Regions from separate parts of the Arthrobacter sp. HLT1-20 genome, predicted to be linked through region 3. Evidence: riboswitches for the same ligand, from Rfam matches in the RefSeq annotation. Region 3 holds a riboswitch; each other region holds the start of a gene.
The links. Region 3 has a riboswitch for S-adenosylmethionine ahead of ACX80Q_RS02335 (DUF1737 domain-containing protein). Riboswitches for the same ligand answer to the same signal wherever they lie in the genome.
Positions count from the first base shown of each region.

Region 1: it holds a riboswitch for S-adenosylmethionine, as region 3 does, so the genes downstream of both, ACX80Q_RS14665 (hypothetical protein) here and ACX80Q_RS02335 (DUF1737 domain-containing protein) in region 3, are expected to answer to the same signal.
Region 2: it holds a riboswitch for S-adenosylmethionine, as region 3 does, so the genes downstream of both, ACX80Q_RS11820 (bifunctional o-acetylhomoserine/o-acetylserine sulfhydrylase) here and ACX80Q_RS02335 (DUF1737 domain-containing protein) in region 3, are expected to answer to the same signal.
Region 4: it holds a riboswitch for S-adenosylmethionine, as region 3 does, so the genes downstream of both, ACX80Q_RS15065 (aminotransferase class V-fold PLP-dependent enzyme) here and ACX80Q_RS02335 (DUF1737 domain-containing protein) in region 3, are expected to answer to the same signal.

Region 1 covers NZ_JBTNDR010000031.1:29,788-33,765, reverse strand. The annotation lists gene ACX80Q_RS14675 (helix-turn-helix domain-containing protein) at 1-367, opposite strand, end outside; gene ACX80Q_RS14670 (sodium:solute symporter family protein) at 565-2,046, shown strand; SAM riboswitch class IV at 2,216-2,329, shown strand; gene ACX80Q_RS14665 (hypothetical protein) at 2,343-2,630, shown strand; gene ACX80Q_RS14660 (biotin/lipoyl-containing protein) at 2,646-2,873, opposite strand; gene ACX80Q_RS14655 (VIT1/CCC1 transporter family protein) at 3,081-3,978, shown strand, end outside.
Region 2 covers NZ_JBTNDR010000020.1:18,783-22,760, forward strand. The annotation lists gene ACX80Q_RS11815 (Tex family protein) at 1-827, shown strand, start outside; SAM riboswitch class IV at 1,010-1,126, shown strand; gene ACX80Q_RS11820 (bifunctional o-acetylhomoserine/o-acetylserine sulfhydrylase) at 1,204-2,520, shown strand; gene metX (homoserine O-acetyltransferase MetX) at 2,589-3,722, shown strand; gene ACX80Q_RS11830 (hypothetical protein) at 3,746-3,978, opposite strand, start outside.
Region 3 covers NZ_JBTNDR010000002.1:229,238-233,215, forward strand. The annotation lists gene cls (cardiolipin synthase) at 1-286, opposite strand, end outside; gene ACX80Q_RS02320 (HdeD family acid-resistance protein) at 442-1,053, shown strand; gene ACX80Q_RS02325 (aminodeoxychorismate lyase) at 1,064-1,963, shown strand; gene ACX80Q_RS02330 (Pr6Pr family membrane protein) at 1,992-2,639, opposite strand; SAM riboswitch class IV at 2,753-2,873, shown strand; gene ACX80Q_RS02335 (DUF1737 domain-containing protein) at 2,959-3,219, shown strand; gene ACX80Q_RS02340 (rhodanese-like domain-containing protein) at 3,216-3,608, shown strand; gene ACX80Q_RS02345 (O-succinylhomoserine sulfhydrylase) at 3,680-3,978, shown strand, end outside.
Region 4 covers NZ_JBTNDR010000033.1:12,369-16,346, reverse strand. The annotation lists gene ACX80Q_RS15070 (class I SAM-dependent methyltransferase) at 1-585, opposite strand, end outside; gene ACX80Q_RS15065 (aminotransferase class V-fold PLP-dependent enzyme) at 651-2,060, opposite strand; SAM riboswitch class IV at 2,104-2,217, opposite strand; gene hisN (histidinol-phosphatase) at 2,399-3,214, opposite strand; gene rsgA (ribosome small subunit-dependent GTPase A) at 3,383-3,978, opposite strand, start outside.

The DNA of each region.
Region 1 (3,978 bases), on a different contig from region 3:
CACGACCGTAGGGTTCAATGGTGGCGGCAAGAATTTGCAAGCGCCGTTCGGAGCGCGATGTCAGCAGGCGCTCAACAATGCCTTCGCCACCCAGGGAGATCCGCGGGCCTTCACCTTTTCGGGTCAGGTGGGTTTCCGGCACTGCGAAGAGTTCGCCGATGGAGATCGAGAGTACCTGGCACAGTGTAACCAGTGAGGCAACACTGGGTGAGGTGAGGTCCCGCTCCACCCGGCTAAGGAATCCCTTGGTCAGCCCCGTGGCGTCGGCCACCTGCTCAATGGTCAGCCTTTGGTCTTGGCGTGCGGCCCTAATCCGTGACCCGATGGCCACGGGATTCGTGCTCGGTTCCAGGGGCAAAGCTTTCATGGCGGCTCCTCACAACACGGCCAGCCGGCAAGATTTTCAAGCGGCACATTGACTGTAACTACCATCACAGTTTAGCCTAATAGACAACAAATGTTGCTTTACGGGCAATAATTACTCGGGGCATTCCCCTACTACTTCACACACTGGAGCATCTCGTGGACTTAAACGTCGCCATAGTTGTCATATATTTGGTGGCCATGCTGGCCTTTGGTTGGTGGGGAAAATCGCGCACTAAGAATAACAGCGACTTCCTCGTCGCCGGACGCCGGCTGGGCCCCTTCCTCTACACCGGAACCATGGCCGCCGTCGTCCTCGGTGGCGCTTCCACAGTGGGAGGTGTGGGGCTTGGCTACAAGTTCGGCATCTCCGGCATGTGGCTGGTTGTGGCCATCGGTGTTGGCGTGCTCTTGCTGAGCCTGCTGTTCGCACCCACCATCCAAAAGCTCAAGATCTACACGGTCTCGCAAATGCTGAGCCTGCGCTACGGCCAGGAGACCACCAAGATCTCCGGCATCGTCATGCTGGCGTACACCATCATGATCTCGGCAACCTCCACCGGCGCCTACGCCACCATCTTTGTGGTGCTGTTCGGCTGGGACAGGTGGCTGGCCATCGCAGTGGGTGGCGCCATCGTGCTGCTGTACTCGACCATTGGCGGCATGTGGTCCATCACCTTGGCCGACCAGGTCCAGTTTGTCATCAAGACCGTGGGTATCTTCTTCCTCATGCTTCCCTTCGCCTGGAACGCAGCCGGCGGCTTGGGCGGCATCAAGGAGCGTGTTGACGCGAGCTTCTTCCAGTGGGACGGCATCGGCGTCCAGACCATCATCACGTACTTTGTGGTTTACACCCTGGGCCTTCTCATCGGCCAGGACATCTGGCAGCGCGTGTTCACCGCCCGCGACCCCCAGGTGGCCCGTTGGGGCGGCGCCACCGCCGGCATCTACTGCATCCTCTACGGTGTGGCTGGCGCCCTGATCGGTATGGCCGCCTACGTGGCTCTGCCCACCATTGACGTCGCCAACCTCGGCAAGGACGTTGTCTACGCGGAGGTCGCCACCCAGCTCCTGCCCATGGGCATCGGCGGCATCGTCATGGCCGCTGCCGTCGCCGCCATGATGTCCACAGCATCAGGCTCACTCATTGCCGCAGCAACCGTTGCCCGCAAGGATGTTGTGCCCTTCGTGGCCAGCTGGTTCGGCAAGACGATCGACACCTCCGACACCGAAAACCCGGAGCACGACGTCAACGCCAACCGTTGGTACGTGCTGATCCTGGGCGTGCTGGTCGTGTTGATCTCCATTGTTGTCAACGACGTGGTGTTCGCCCTGACCATCGCCTACGACATCCTGGTGGGCGGCCTCCTGGTTGCCATCATCGGTGGCCTGGCCTGGCGCCGCGGAACCGGCCTGGGCGCCGCCTGGTCCATGTCTGTGGGCTGCGTGGTGACAGTGGTCCTGCTGGTCCTGTACGCCACCAACGTCATCCACAGCGTTGACGGCATCTACGCCAACGAACCCATCTACTACGGCTTGGGTGCCTCGCTGCTGGTTTACGTGGTTGTCTCCCTGCTGACACCCGTCACGCCGGCCCACATCCGCAAGGCCTGGGACGACCGCCTGGCAGCCGCAGCCACGGATTCCAACCCGGAAGATGTGCCTGCGCAGCTGCAGAAGTAGCCTCCGTTTTTCCAACTGACCCGCAGAAATCGACGAAAAATGCGTTTTTGACGCGATTTTCGTCGATTTCTGCGGGTCAGTTTTGCTTTAAGGTGCGACGGCGGGGGGTGGAGGAAGGTATGACACCCCCCCCCACCCCCGTACGTTTTGGGAGTAATGTGAGGGACAGCTTCAAGAGATGCGATGCCAAGCTCCGACTGGTCGCACGCCAACCCCATGTTCACAGGGTGGCTCGGATGAGGAAGCGGCCGGCGGTGACTGGATCCGCGGGCAAGAGCAATCACAAAGGCCCCGCCATGACTTTCATCTCCGTTGCCCCTGCACAGCGCGCCAAGACCCCCACCAACCCCCACGGCATTCCGGTTCTGCCCGCCGTGGACGTGAATCTGGGCACCGTCAACTTCTTCACCCCGGCCGGGCACCGCGCCTACTTCTCCGCTGACCCAGTTCTGCTGGTGGAAGCCCTGGCGACGGCTGTTCGGCCCGCGCACTGGATCGCCGAGCTCGGAACGCTGGTGGTCACGGTGGCGCAGACGGGTTCGCGCGCTGGCCGCCGGCTGGGCTTCAAGCTCGACCGCTACTGACTGCACCCACAGGGCCTACTCGATCGTGGCGATGATGGCGCCCTGAGCCACTTCGTCACCCTCCTGGACCCGCCAGCACAAGGTGCCGGCTGAGGGGGCGTTGATCTCGGCGTCGAACTTCTCGATCGTGACCTCGGCGATGACCTGGTAGGCGACCACGGTGCTGCCGTCGGGCGCGCGCCATTGAATAAGGACGCCGCAGTCCTGCGGGTCCCCCGTCATCATCGGAAACTGGACTTCCATGCTCGACGCCGCCTTCCGGTCCGCGGCCGCACTGTGCGCCGCCGCTAAGACTAGAGCCTATGCGAGTTCGCCGGTGCGGGGAATGCCAAGAATGGCGATTGAAGTGGCGGCCACGTTGCGGCACACCTAAAATTTTTCGCTAGGGGAACCGGCCGAAAAACCGCTGAAATCCGGGCTACAGTAGGGGCTGAGCCGAGGAGATCCCCAGTGTCAACAAGCAATCCGAGCCCCGCGCAAATCAAGCGCTGGCGCCAATATCTGGCCGACGAGCGAGCCGAGGCCGCCGTCTACCGTGACCTGGCCAGTCGCCGCACCGGCGAGGAAAAAACCATCCTGACGGCCTTGGCCGCTGCCGAGGGCAGGCATGAGCAGCATTGGCTGAACCTGCTGGGCGAGCATGCCAACCCGCCCCTACGCCCGTCATTGCGCAACCAGCTCTTGGGATTGCTGGCGCGGCGTTTTGGCTCGGTGTTTGTCTTAGCACTGGCCCAACGGGCTGAGTCCAGATCCCCCTACGCCACCGACGCCGACGCCACGGACGCCATGGCAGCCGATGAATCCATCCACGAAGAGGTCATTCGGGGCTTGGCCGCCCGTGGCCGCAACAGGCTTTCCGGTTCCTTCCGGGCAGCCGTTTTTGGTGCCAACGACGGCCTTGTCAGTAACCTTTCCCTGGTCATGGGCATGGCCGCCACCGGTGTGGGCAGCCAGGTGGTGTTGTTCAGCGGCATTGCCGGCCTGCTGGCTGGAGCCTTGTCCATGGGTGCCGGGGAATTTGTTTCGGTTCGCTCCCAACGCGAGTTGCTGGATGCCTCCCAGCCCACCCAGATCACACTCTCCGCCGCCGCTTCGCTGGACCTGGAAAACAATGAACTGGTGCTGGTCTACCTGGCCCGCGGCATGTCCCGCGAAGTGGCCGAGCACAGGGCCGCCGAACGCATGGGCCAGTTCAGCTGCGACTGCGATCCCAGCTTGTCACTGCAGCCCGATCAGTTTGAAGCGGCCGACAGCCACGAAACCCTGGGCACCGCCTGGGGAGCCGCCGGATCCAGTTTCTGCTTCTTTGCCTCCGGAGCCATCATCCCCATCCTGCCGTTCCTGTTTG
Region 2 (3,978 bases), on a different contig from region 3:
ACAAGCGTCGCGAGCTGCTCAAGGTGGCCCGGCTTGGACCCAAGGCGTTTGAACAATGCGCCGGATTCCTGCGCATCACCGGGGGAGCGGAGCCGTTGGACGCCTCCAGCGTGCACCCCGAGGCTTACGGCGTGGCCCGCAAGATCCTTGCCACGGTGGGCGCCACGTCAACAGAGATTTCCGCGGGCGTTGCCGCCGTGGCCGCCGTCAACCCGGCCGACTTTGTGGATGGCACCTTCGGCCTGCCCACGGTTGCCGACATTGTGGCCGAGCTGCAAAAGCCCGGCCGCGACCCCCGCCCCCGCTTCGAAACGGCCACCTTCACCGACGGCATTGAGAAGATCACCGACCTTCGCCCCGGCATGATCCTGGAGGGGACGGTCTCCAACGTGGCCGCGTTTGGCGCGTTCGTGGACATTGGCGTGCACCAGGACGGGCTGGTGCACGTCTCGGCCATGAGCAACTCCTTTGTCTCGGACCCGCACGCGGTGGTTAAATCGGGCCAGGTGGTGCGTGTGAAGGTCCTGGAGGTGGAGCCGGAGCGCAAGCGCATCTCGCTCACCCTGCGACTGGATGACGCCGCTTCTGATGCCAACGCAGGGGGCAAGCGCGACGCCGGCTCCCGCCCTTCCGGTGTCCGTGCCTCCGGGCGGCCCGCACCCAGCGGCGGCGAGCAGTCCCGGACTGGGGGAGCCCAACCTGGCCCCCAGGGGCAAGGCGCCCAGGGACGAGGCGGCGACCGTGCCGGACGCCCCGCAACTCCTCCGCCGTCGGCAAACACGGCCATGGCCGAGGCTTTGCGCCGCGCGGGCCTTCTTGCCCCGTGACTACGCACATAACGCCCTCTCAGCACGTTGAGAGGGCGTTATCTGCGTAGTCACCGCGGCCGGATTTCTCATAAGTTCAGCTGGTGCCACTTTTTGGCGCAAATTTCAAGCACATGTTCGGCCAAGGTCATAAACTCGTCACAATCTTGCGGCGCATGAACGGATCTTCCACACTGGATGTAGGTCATGAGTGTCAGCGACAAGCCCCGGCTCGCTGACCGGCAACCCTCCTTCCGCGGTGGGGTGCCCCGGGTGAAGACCTGGCACTGAGCCGCCCGGTTCCAGTGCAAGCGCGGGCCATCGAGTCTAAGGCCCTTCACGCATGCTGCGTCGGAGGGTTTTTTGGCGCAGGCCTCTAGTGTGAAGGAACTCAACCATGAGCAACGGTTGGTCATTTGAAACCCGTCAGATCCACGTAGGCCAGGAGCCGGACGTCACCACAGGTGCACGCGCCCTGCCCATCTACCAGACAACATCGTTTGTTTTCCCCTCCGCCGAAAGCGCAGCCGCACGGTTTGCCCTGGCTGAACTGGAGCCGATCTACACCCGCATCGGCAACCCCACCCAGGACGCCGTCGAACAGCGCATTGCCAGCTTGGAAGGCGGCGTGGCGGCACTGCTGCTCGCCTCCGGCCAGGCAGCAACCACGTTCGCCATCTTGAACCTGGCGGAGGCCGGCGATCACATTGTTTCCAGCCCCAGCATCTACGGCGGCACGTACAACTTGTTCGCGCACAGCCTGAAGAAGCTCGGCATTGAGGTCACGTTCGTCTCCGACCCCGACAACCTGGACGAATGGCGCGCTGCCGTCCGCCCCAACACCAAGGCATTCTTTGGCGAGGTTGTCTCCAACCCGCGCCAGGACGTCCTGGACATTGAGAACATCAGCGCCATTGCCCACGAGGCCGGCGTGCCGTTGCTGGTGGACAACACCTTGGCGACTCCGTACCTGATCCGCCCGCTGGAATGGGGTGCCGACATTGTCATCCACTCCGCCACCAAGTACCTGGGCGGCCACGGCAGCGCCATCGCGGGCGTGATTGTCGACGGCGGCAAGTTCGACTTCGCCACCAACCCGGAGAAATTCCCCGGCTTCAACACCCCGGATGTCACCTACAACGGCCTGGTGTACGCCCGCGACTTGGGTGTTGGCAGCGCGCTCGGTGCCAACTTGGCCTACATCCTCAAGGCTCGCGTGCAGCTGCTGCGCGACCTCGGCTCGGCCGTGGCACCGTTCAACGCCTTCCTCATTGCCCAGGGCATCGAGACGCTCAGCCTGCGTGTGGAGCGCCATGTCAGCAACGCGGTTGCCGTTGCAGAATGGCTTGAGCAGAACGAGAACGTGGACGCCGTGGCCTACGCGGGAATCCCCTCCAGCCCCTGGTTTGAGCGTGGCCGCAAGTACGGTCCCAAGGGCACCGGCGCCGTCATCGCCTTTGACATCAAGGGCGGTGCCGAAGCTGGCAAGCGCTTTGTTGATGGTTTGGAACTGCACTCACACGTGGCCAACATTGGCGACGTGCGCTCCCTGGTCATCCACCCGGCGTCGACCACGCATGCGCAGCTTTCACCGGAGCAGCAGCTGGCTGCCGGCGTGCGCCCCGGACTGGTCCGCCTCTCCGTAGGCATTGAGAACATCGCAGACATCCTTGCCGACCTCGAAGCCGGATTCCGCGCAGCAAAATTAGCGTGATCGCCGTGGAACGCACGGAGGAAAACAGCGTTTTGGCGCCGGGCTTTGCCTCCGTGGAGGCCACACCCGTGGGAGAGGAATTCTCCGCAGCCGTGGGCCAGGGCGGCGGTGTGCTGCGCTCTCTTGAGATCGGCGCACTGCCCTTGGAAGCCGGGGGATCACTGCCTTCGGTCACCATGGCCTTTGAATGCTGGGGCACGCTGAATGAGGCGGGCGACAATGCCGTCCTCATCCAGCACGCCCTGACCGGCAGCACCCACGTGAGTCGCGGCGAATCCGAGGAAGACGGCTGGTGGGAAGGCCTGGTGGGCCCCGGGGAAGTCATCGACACCAACAAGTACTTTGTGGTGTGCGCCAACATGCTCGGCGGCTGCTACGGCACCACCGGCCCCTCCAGCATCGCCGGCGACGGCAAGCCGTACGGTTCCCGCTTCCCCTTCGTCACCATCCGGGACTCGGTCCACGCCGAGGCGCGCCTGGCCGACAAGCTGGGCGTGAAGCTGTGGCACGCCGTCATTGGCGGTTCCATGGGCGGTGCACGTGCCCTGGAGTGGGCGGCGAGTTACCCGGAGCGGGTGCAGCGCTGCGCCGTGGTGGCGGCTTGCGCTGCCAGCACGGCTGAGCAAATCGCCTTTGCCCAGACGCAGACCCTCGCCATCCGCCAAGACCCCAACTTTGCCGGCGGGGATTATTACGACGGCGCAGCCCCCACCTCGGGCTTGGGACTGGCCCGGCGGATTGCCCACATCAACTACCGCTCGGAAACTGAGATGGAGTCACGCTTTGGTCGCCAGGCCCAAGGTGGCGAGGACACCATCAGCCACGGCCGCCTGGCGGCATTGGGTGCACCAGGCAACAGGTACCAGGTGGAGAGCTACCTTGACCACCAGGCACGCAAATTGGTGGGACGCTTTGATGCCAACAGCTACATTGCCATCACCGAGGCGTTGATGAGCCACGACGTCAGCCGCGGCCGCGGCACCCTGGGCCAGGCCCTGGCGGCAACGGCGGGCGTGGAGTTCCTGGTGGCGGCCGTCAAGAGCGACCGCCTGTACTTCCCGGCCCAGTCGCTTGCCCTAGCAGCGGCGCTTCCCGGGGATGTGGCTGTCCACCACATCGACTCCGCCATTGGTCACGACGGCTTCCTCACCGAGGTGGCCGTGGTGGGGGAGTTGCTGAAGGAATCCTTCTTCAGCAGCTGACACCACAGGGCAGTTGCCGGGGGTTAGAAGTTCTTGAAGATTGCTTCGCGGTGGACGGCGTATTGTTCTGCCGTGACCTGGCCGCTGCGGCGTGCGGTGTCCAGGGCGTCGAGCTGGCGCTTCAGCTCGGCCTCGGCCTTCATGCGCTCGTTGGCGAAACCGGTTGTCTGGTGTCCGTGGGAGGTGTCGTAGTTGCGCATCGGGACGCCGTTGAGCAGTGTTCCCACATAGGGGGCGTTGCCTGGTTGATGGGCCA
Region 3 (3,978 bases):
GCACCTGGGCAGCAATATCTGCCGTTCCTTCCACAATGCGCAGGTTGACGGCGTCCTGAGTCTCCCGCCGGCGTCGTGAGAGCTTGAAGTTGCCGAACATGAGGAACAGGATCAAGCCAATATAGGGCAGGAAGAAAATGCACAACAGCCACGCCATGGCCGTTGTGGGGCGCCGGTTACCGGGAATAACCCCAAGCACCACAATGCGAATGGCCAGGTCCACCAACAAGATCAGAAAGGAAATCCAGGCGTTGGGTGTTGGCAGGCTAAACGCCGTCCAGATCATGCAGACCTCCCCAGGTTTAGCCGGCTAGTGCCTAAGCCAAGTGACAATAGCCTAACGGTAGTTGACGGCGCGGGCGTTCCTGCCCCTGGGCGTAACCTGCTGGCGCTATGCTGGGCCTGATTTTCCATTCTCGTTTTGACGAAAGAAGTTCAGCCATGAGCAACACCAGCCAACCCGAAGTAAGCGTCGATATTTTCGCCCTCGACCCCCTCAAACTCACCCAACAAGCCGTCAAGGGCCTGCGCATGGCGTTTGCCATCAGCGGCGCCGTAGCCTTGATTTTGGGCATTGTTCTGCTGTTCTGGCCCACCAAGACCCTGGCGGTGGTGGCCATCTTCTTGGGCATTAACTTCCTCATCGCCGGTGGCGTGAAGGTGGCGCTGGGTATTTTCAGCCACGGCCTCTCCACCGGCCTGCGCGTCCTGGACGTGGTCCTGGGCCTGCTGGTCCTGGTGGCCGGCGTGATCATCCTGCGCAACTCCGCGGCAAGCGGCGAGGCACTTTTGCTGTTCACTGTCATCTTCATGGGCATCGGCTGGATCATTGAAGGCATCGTGGCCATTGCCGAAGCCGGCAAGGGAGCCACCCGCACCTGGGCCATCGTCTTCGGTGCGCTCAGCATTCTTGCGGGCATCGTGGTGCTGGTTGTTCCGGTGTGGACGGCGCAGTGGCTGCTGCTCATGAGCGCCATCATGCTCATCATCCTGGGCATTGTTGGCCTGGTCCGCGCGTTCACCTTCGGCAAGGCGATCTTGAAGGCCAGCTAAGCTCTACTGCATGACAGTTTTGGTATTTCTGGATCCCGTTCACCCCGCCGGCCGGCTGGCCGACGCCTCATCCCCCACCATTTTGGCAACGGATCAAGGCGTGACACGGGGGGACGGGATTTTTGAGTCCCTCCTGGCCATCAACGGCGTTCCGCGCAAAGTCCAGGCCCATCTTGACCGGCTCGCCGGTTCTGCACTGACCATGGATCTGGCAATTCCGGCCGCTGAGGCCTGGCTGGCTGCCATTACGACGGCGCTCACGGCTTACGCTGGCGGCTCGCCCGCCGAGGACCAGGCTGTGGTGAAGCTGATTGCCACCCGCGGCCCGGAGGGCAGCAACACCCCCACCGCCTGGGTGCAGGTCTCGGCCGTCTCACCGGCCCTAGCCAAGCAGCGCGACGCCGGACTGTCAGTGATCCTGTTGGAGCGCGGCTACGACAGCGACATTGCCGCCCGCGCCCCCTGGCTGCTCATGGGCGCCAAGACGCTTTCCTACGCCGTGAACATGGCCGCCCTACGCCACGCCCACAGCCTGGGTGCTGACGACGTGATCTTCACGAGCCGGGACGAGCTGGTGCTTGAGGGGCCCACCTCGTCAGTGTTGCTGGCACACATTTCCGATGACTCCGGAGTCCCCGTGAAGCGGCTCATCACCCCGCACCTGGACACGGGCATTCTGCCCGGCACCACCCAGGGCGCGCTCTTCGCCGCAGCCAAGGAGGCTGGCTGGGAATTGGGCTATGGCCCCGTCACACCGGCGGACCTCCTCGATGCCGACGCCGTCTGGCTCATCTCCAGCCTGCGCCTGCTGGCCCCCGTGAACACCATTGACGGTACGGAGATCGGTACGGCAGAAAACCGCGCACAACTCAGCGCCGAACTCAGCGCCCTGTTGGCCACAACACTCTAGGCAGCCAGGGAGGCGGCCAGCTGCGCAGCTAGGCGGCTAAGCGGTCTGCCTCCCACTGGACGGGCACCAACGGGCGGAATTTGTTGGCCAACAGGATCAACACGATAGTTGCTGCAATGAATCCCACGGCAATGAACAGGCAGGTGACGGCTACGGCGCCATAGCCTCCGTTGGCCGGATTCAGGAACGGGTAGGCATACCAGCCGGTGACGGCGCCGCGGATCAGCGAGTAGGCCAAGTAGGCCAGGGGGAACATCACAGCAATCCACAGGCTACGCAGCGGGATCGGCTTGCGCGGGGACTGGATGAGCCAGTCTGCCACCACGGCCACCGGCATCACATAGTGCAGCCAGGTGTTGATCCAGGGCAGCAGCGAGCCAAGGTCCACATCCCTGAGCAGGGTGTTGAACACCACGCCCACCAGGGCCATACATACCACTGACACGCAGCGCAAAACCTGCCACAGCGGCCCAAGCTCTCTCCCGCGCCAGGTCAAAACAGCCTCCACCAGCAGCATCACGGCGGCAAAAATGTTGCCCAGATTGGTGAAGTAGCTGAAGAAGTTCAGTAAGGGGGAGCCGTTGCCCAGGTGGATGCCCAGCTGGGTTCCCACGGCAATCAGGGTTACGGCACCGAAAGCAAAGCGGATGGCGGCAAAGGCGCGGGTCATTGTCATGCGTACATCCTGCCACTTGGCGGGGCCGCCGTGCTGTAACGCTCCCGTCATGTTCAGCCACACTGAAACATTCTTGAGCCTGCTGCGCGGGCGATGTGTTACTTTTTCAAGTAAGTAATGAGTGCCAGCGTCAAGCCCTGACTCGCTGGCCGGCAACCCTCTTTCCGGCGGGGTGCCTCAGGTGACTACTTGGCAAACCCAGCTACCCAAGCCTTAGGTTTGCAAGCGTGAACACTTCATTGCGTGCTTTACAGCCAACCCTGTGAGGCACAGCCTCCCGCTTGCAGATTTCTTGGCTTTCTTGCACTGAGGAGAACACATGTCCGCGGACGAAACACCCCTTCCCTACCGGCTCATCACCGGCCCCGATGACAAGTCCTTTTGTGAGCGCATTTCAGCAGCTCTGACCGAAGGTTACGTGCTGCACGGCGGACCGGCCGTCACCTTCGACGGCACCGCAGTCATCTGCGCCCAGGCCGTGATCCTCCCGCAGGCCATCGCCATCAGTGATGCAGCAGTTGCCACGGCCGTGGATGAGCTGGACGCCGAGCTGGAGTTCGACGGCGAGGGCATCGCATGAGCTACGCGGGAGACCTGGCCCCGGCCACAGCATGGGAGCATCTGGCAGCGGGAGCTGTGCTCCTTGACGTCCGCACCCAAGGGGAATGGGCGCACATTGGCGTCCCGGACACCTCGACGCTGAATTTTGAGCCCGTCTTCATCCAGTGGAACCTAGACAGCGGACACAACAACCCGGATTTCCTGGCGCAGCTGTTGGCGGCTGTGCCCACGGAAAAACCGCTGGTGGTGCTGTGCCGCTCCGGCGCACGTTCCATTGCTGCGGCCAACGCCGCCACGGCAGCCGGGTACACGGCCTACAACGTCCTGGAGGGCTTTGAGGGTGAGCCGGACGCCAATGGCGACCGGGTCATCAACGGCTGGAAGAACCGCAGCCTGCCCTGGCGCTAACAACGCAACGGCCAGGCCGCCGTCGAACGTCAGTCAGTCACCACCGCAAGACCAGCGAAAAAGGTAAGTCATTGAGCAACTTTAACGAGCACGCCGCCACCTGGGCGCAGGACACCCAGGCCGTGCGCGGCGGGCTTGACCGCAGCAACTTCTCCGAAACCTCCGAGGCCCTGTTCCTGAACTCGGGCTTCGTGTACGAATCGGCAGAGGCCGCCGAGCAAGCCTTCACCGGCGAGGTGGACCGGTTTGTGTACTCCCGCTACGGCAACCCGTCCGTGGCAACATTCCAGGAACGCCTGCGCCTGCTCGAGGGCAAGGAAGCCTGCTTTGCCACTGCCTCGGGCATGTCCGCCGTCTTCACGGCACTGGG
Region 4 (3,978 bases), on a different contig from region 3:
CGATTGGCTCCAGCGGGTGTTGTGCGCTTGCGGGGCGGCGAATTCCTTGCCAATGGTGGGGTGGAAGTCAGCCTTGTGGACGTCGCCGGCGTGCATGATCCGTGCCAGCCGGTGAACCCAGGGGATGCCGACGTCGAGCTGGTTCCAGATTAAGCCCAAGCTGCCGCCGGGGCGAAGCGTGCGGGCAATCTCGGTGCTGGCAGCGATGGGGTCGCACCAGTGCCAGGCCTGCGCCACCACAGCCAGGTCCATGGATCCGGCCGGCAGCTCCAGGTGTTCGGCCGTGCCCACCATGGTGGTGGCGTGGGGCAACTCGGCGGCCAATTGGGCCAGCATGTCAGCCGAAGGGTCCACCGCCGTCAGCGTCCACCCGTGCCGGGCCAGCAACTGAGTATACTTCCCCGTTCCGGCGCCCACATCGAGGGCGTCCCGGATGGGGCGGGGGGAGCCGGCGATCAACCAGTCAAGGGAATCGCCGGGGTAGCTGGGGCGGACCTGGTGGTAATGGCTTCCGCCCTCCAGAAATGCCGCAGCCATATGTTTGCGCCGCTCCTCGTCGAAGACCGGTCCGCCTACCCCTGCCATGGTGCTCCCATAAAGTTGTGCCGTTTTGCCCGTTCAACTTTACCCCGGGGGAGCGGGTGCGTGGCTCAGGTGTTGCAGGGGGCTGCGCCGGCGGTGCCCGGGGTGTTTGGAGCCCAGTGCGGGTACTCGCGGTTATCGTTGGCGGGGACCCAACGGCCGGCGTCAACCACGTAGTCCCAGCCGAGGCCGTCGCGCAGCAGGGCGGCCACGCCGTTGATCAGGCGCTGCGCGTCCTCAAGCCGGGACCCCACGCCAAAGCTGGCGCGCAATGAACCCGAGGGCAAACCCAAACGGTTCAACAGCGGGTGCGCGCAAAACTTGCCGTCGCGCACGCCCACGCCGTGCTCGGCCGACAAGTACGCGGCGACCAAACCGGCGTCGTACCCGGTGACGGAAAAGTTCACCACGCCGATGCTGCCGCACTCCGGGTAGTCCGCGGAATCGGTGAACAGCGAATGGACGTTGACGCCCTCAATCGCGGCGAAACCGGCCACCAGATGCCCGCGCAGCTGCTGCTCGTGGCTGTGCCAGTCGTGTGCGTCGAGCGCCGCCAGGGCTGCGGCCGCTTTGGCCAGGGTGGCGGCGCCCAGCACGTTGGGGGAGCCGGCCTCGTGGCGTGCCGGGCCGTCACTCCAGCTGGTTGATTCGAGCCGGACTTCACGCACGGCCCCGCCGCCGGCCAAATGCGGCTTGCCGGCGTCGAGCCAGTCCGCACGGCCAACCAGGACACCCGAGCCGAAGGGGGCGTACAGCTTGTGGCCGGAGAAGGCCAGGTAGTCGATGCCGCTGGCCGCCAGATCAATCCGGCGGTGCGGGGCCAGCTGCGCCGCATCAACCACAATACGGGCCCCATAGTGGTGGGCCAGGGCTGCCAGCTCGTTGACCGGCAGCACCTCGCCGGTGACATTGGAGGCGCCCGTGACGGCCAGCAAGAGCACGTTTCCGGCCCGCAACTGGGTCTCCACGCGGGCCAGGGTTGCTGCGATGGAATCCGCGGCCACCACCGAACGGTGGGGCAGTGCCTGCCACGGCAACAGGTTGGCGTGGTGTTCGATGTCCAGGTATAGGACCTCGCCGTGGGCGTTGGAGCGGCCCTCGGTGAAGCCCCTCTGGGTCAGGATGCTTTGCACACAGCCGGCCAAAAGGTTCAGGGAATCCGTTGTGTGGCGCGTGAAAATGACTGTGTCATCGGGACGGGCGCCCACAAAGCTGGCCACAATTCTGCGGGCATTTTCGTACACGGAGGTGCTGACCTGGGAGGCAAACCCTGCGCCGCGGTGCACGCTGGCGTAGTACGGCAGGACCTCGTTCAGGTGGGCGGCAACTTCCTCAATGGCAGGGGCTGAGGCGGCGTAGTCGAGGTTGGCGTAGCGCACATGCCCGCCCTGGATCAGGGGGGCGGCCAATTCCTGGCCCACCACGGGCAGAAGAGGGGACTCTGCGAGGGAAGTTTTTTCCAAAAGGGCGTAGCTCATGGGTAATTCCTTTGACACCTTTGGACCCTTGGAGGAGCCAAGGAGTCCGCGCTTGCCATGACCGCTCCGGCCTGGCCAGGTCGTCACCCGGGGCACCCCGCCGCGAAAGGAGGGTTGCCGGCCAGCAAACCGGGGTTTAGCGCTGGCACTCGTGACCTATGCCAAAAAGATTAGCCCAAGAAATTGCTTCCCGCATTTGTTACGTCATGAACGCAGCGTTACCGCCGGGCTGCCCGGAGGCTGCCCGGAGGCTGCCTGCAGGCCAGCGGGAGGCGGGCAAAAAGAACGACGGCGGAAGCCGCCGTCGTACTTAATACGCTTGAGCCAAATGCCTTGGATCAGCCCAGCAGGTCATCCCAATTGGGATTCAGGCGCTGCAAAACCTCTGTGTGCAGGATGGAATTTGTGGCTAGGGCGTTGCCGCCAAAGGGGCCGTCAGCGCCCTCCAGGGAGGTAAAGCGGCCGCCAGCCTCCGTCACGATCGGCACCAGGGCGGCCATGTCGTACAGGTTGAGTTCGGGCTCGCAGGCAATGTCCACGCTGCCCTCGGCCACCATGCAGTATGACCAGAAATCGCCGTACGCACGGGTGCGCCAGACGTCGTCGGTCAGGGCAATGAACTCATCGCGGTTGCCCCGCTCGGCCCAACCGCTCAGCGATGAGTAGGACAGTGAGGCGTCCTTGAGCTCGGCAACATTGGAGACGCGAATGCGGGTGGCCGCGGCCAGGGACTTGCCCATGTACGCGCCGGTTCCCTCGGCAGCCCACCACCGTTTGCCCAGGGCGGGGGCGCTGACCAAGCCCACCACGGGACGGCCTTCATCCACGAGGGCAATCAGCGTGGCCCAGACAGGCACGCCGCGCACAAAGTTCTTGGTGCCATCAATGGGGTCGATGATCCAGCGCCGCGTTCCATGGCCCGTGCTGCCAAACTCCTCGCCCAGCACGGCATCGCGCGGACGGACCCGGGCCAGCTGGCTGCGGATCGACTCCTCGGCGGCCTTGTCGGCATCCGTTACGGGCGTCAGGTCCGGCTTCGTCTCAATTTCCAGGTCAAGGGCCTTGAAACGGGCCATGGTCAGCGAATCCACGCTGTCCGCCAGAACATGGGCCAGGCGGAGGTCGTCGTTGTACGTCTGGGGTTCAATCGTCATGTACATCACGCTATCGCGGTTTGGGCCAAACACCGGTTCCGACGCCCTCGGGCCCGCTGATGATGCTCGGTTGTACGCCTACGCGTGGTTGTTGACGAATGTGGCGCCACTTCAAGAGTGGCGCCACATAGGCCGGGTAGGGTGCGCAGGCGTCGAACCAGGTGGGGATTACTCGATGATGCCCAGTTCCTTCTCGGCAGCGCGGCCCTCTGTCCTGTCGCTGGTGCCTAGTAGGCGGCGCAGCGAGGCAAGGCGGGCGGCTCCGGCGTCGCCCGCGAGCCCGGCGGCCACATAGGGGTCCAGTCCGCAGTTCACTGCGGCAGTGTCATGCTTGCAACCACGTTCGCAGTCGTCGGTGCCGGGCTGCAGGTCCGGGAAGGCCTGCAGGATCCGGTCCGGGTTCACATGGGCCAGCCCGAAGGAACGGATGCCGGGGGTGTCGATGATCCAGGAGCCGGGTTTGCCGTCCTCGATGCGCAGAGCAAGCGCCGACGAGGACGTGTGGCGCCCACGGCCCGTGACAGCGTTGACGCCGCCCGTGGCCCGCCGCGAACCCGTCAAGGCGTTCACCATGGTGGATTTGCCCACACCGGAGTGGCCCACCATGACGCTGACCTTGCCGTCGAGGTAGCTGTGCAGCTGCTCCACGGCGCCGCCGGCCAACAGGGCCGAATCGCCGTCGTCGCTGCGAGCGTCGATGCCTGAGGCGCCGTCGGCCGCCGTCCGGCTGATGATGACAGTCATATCCAGGTGCTCGTAGTTGG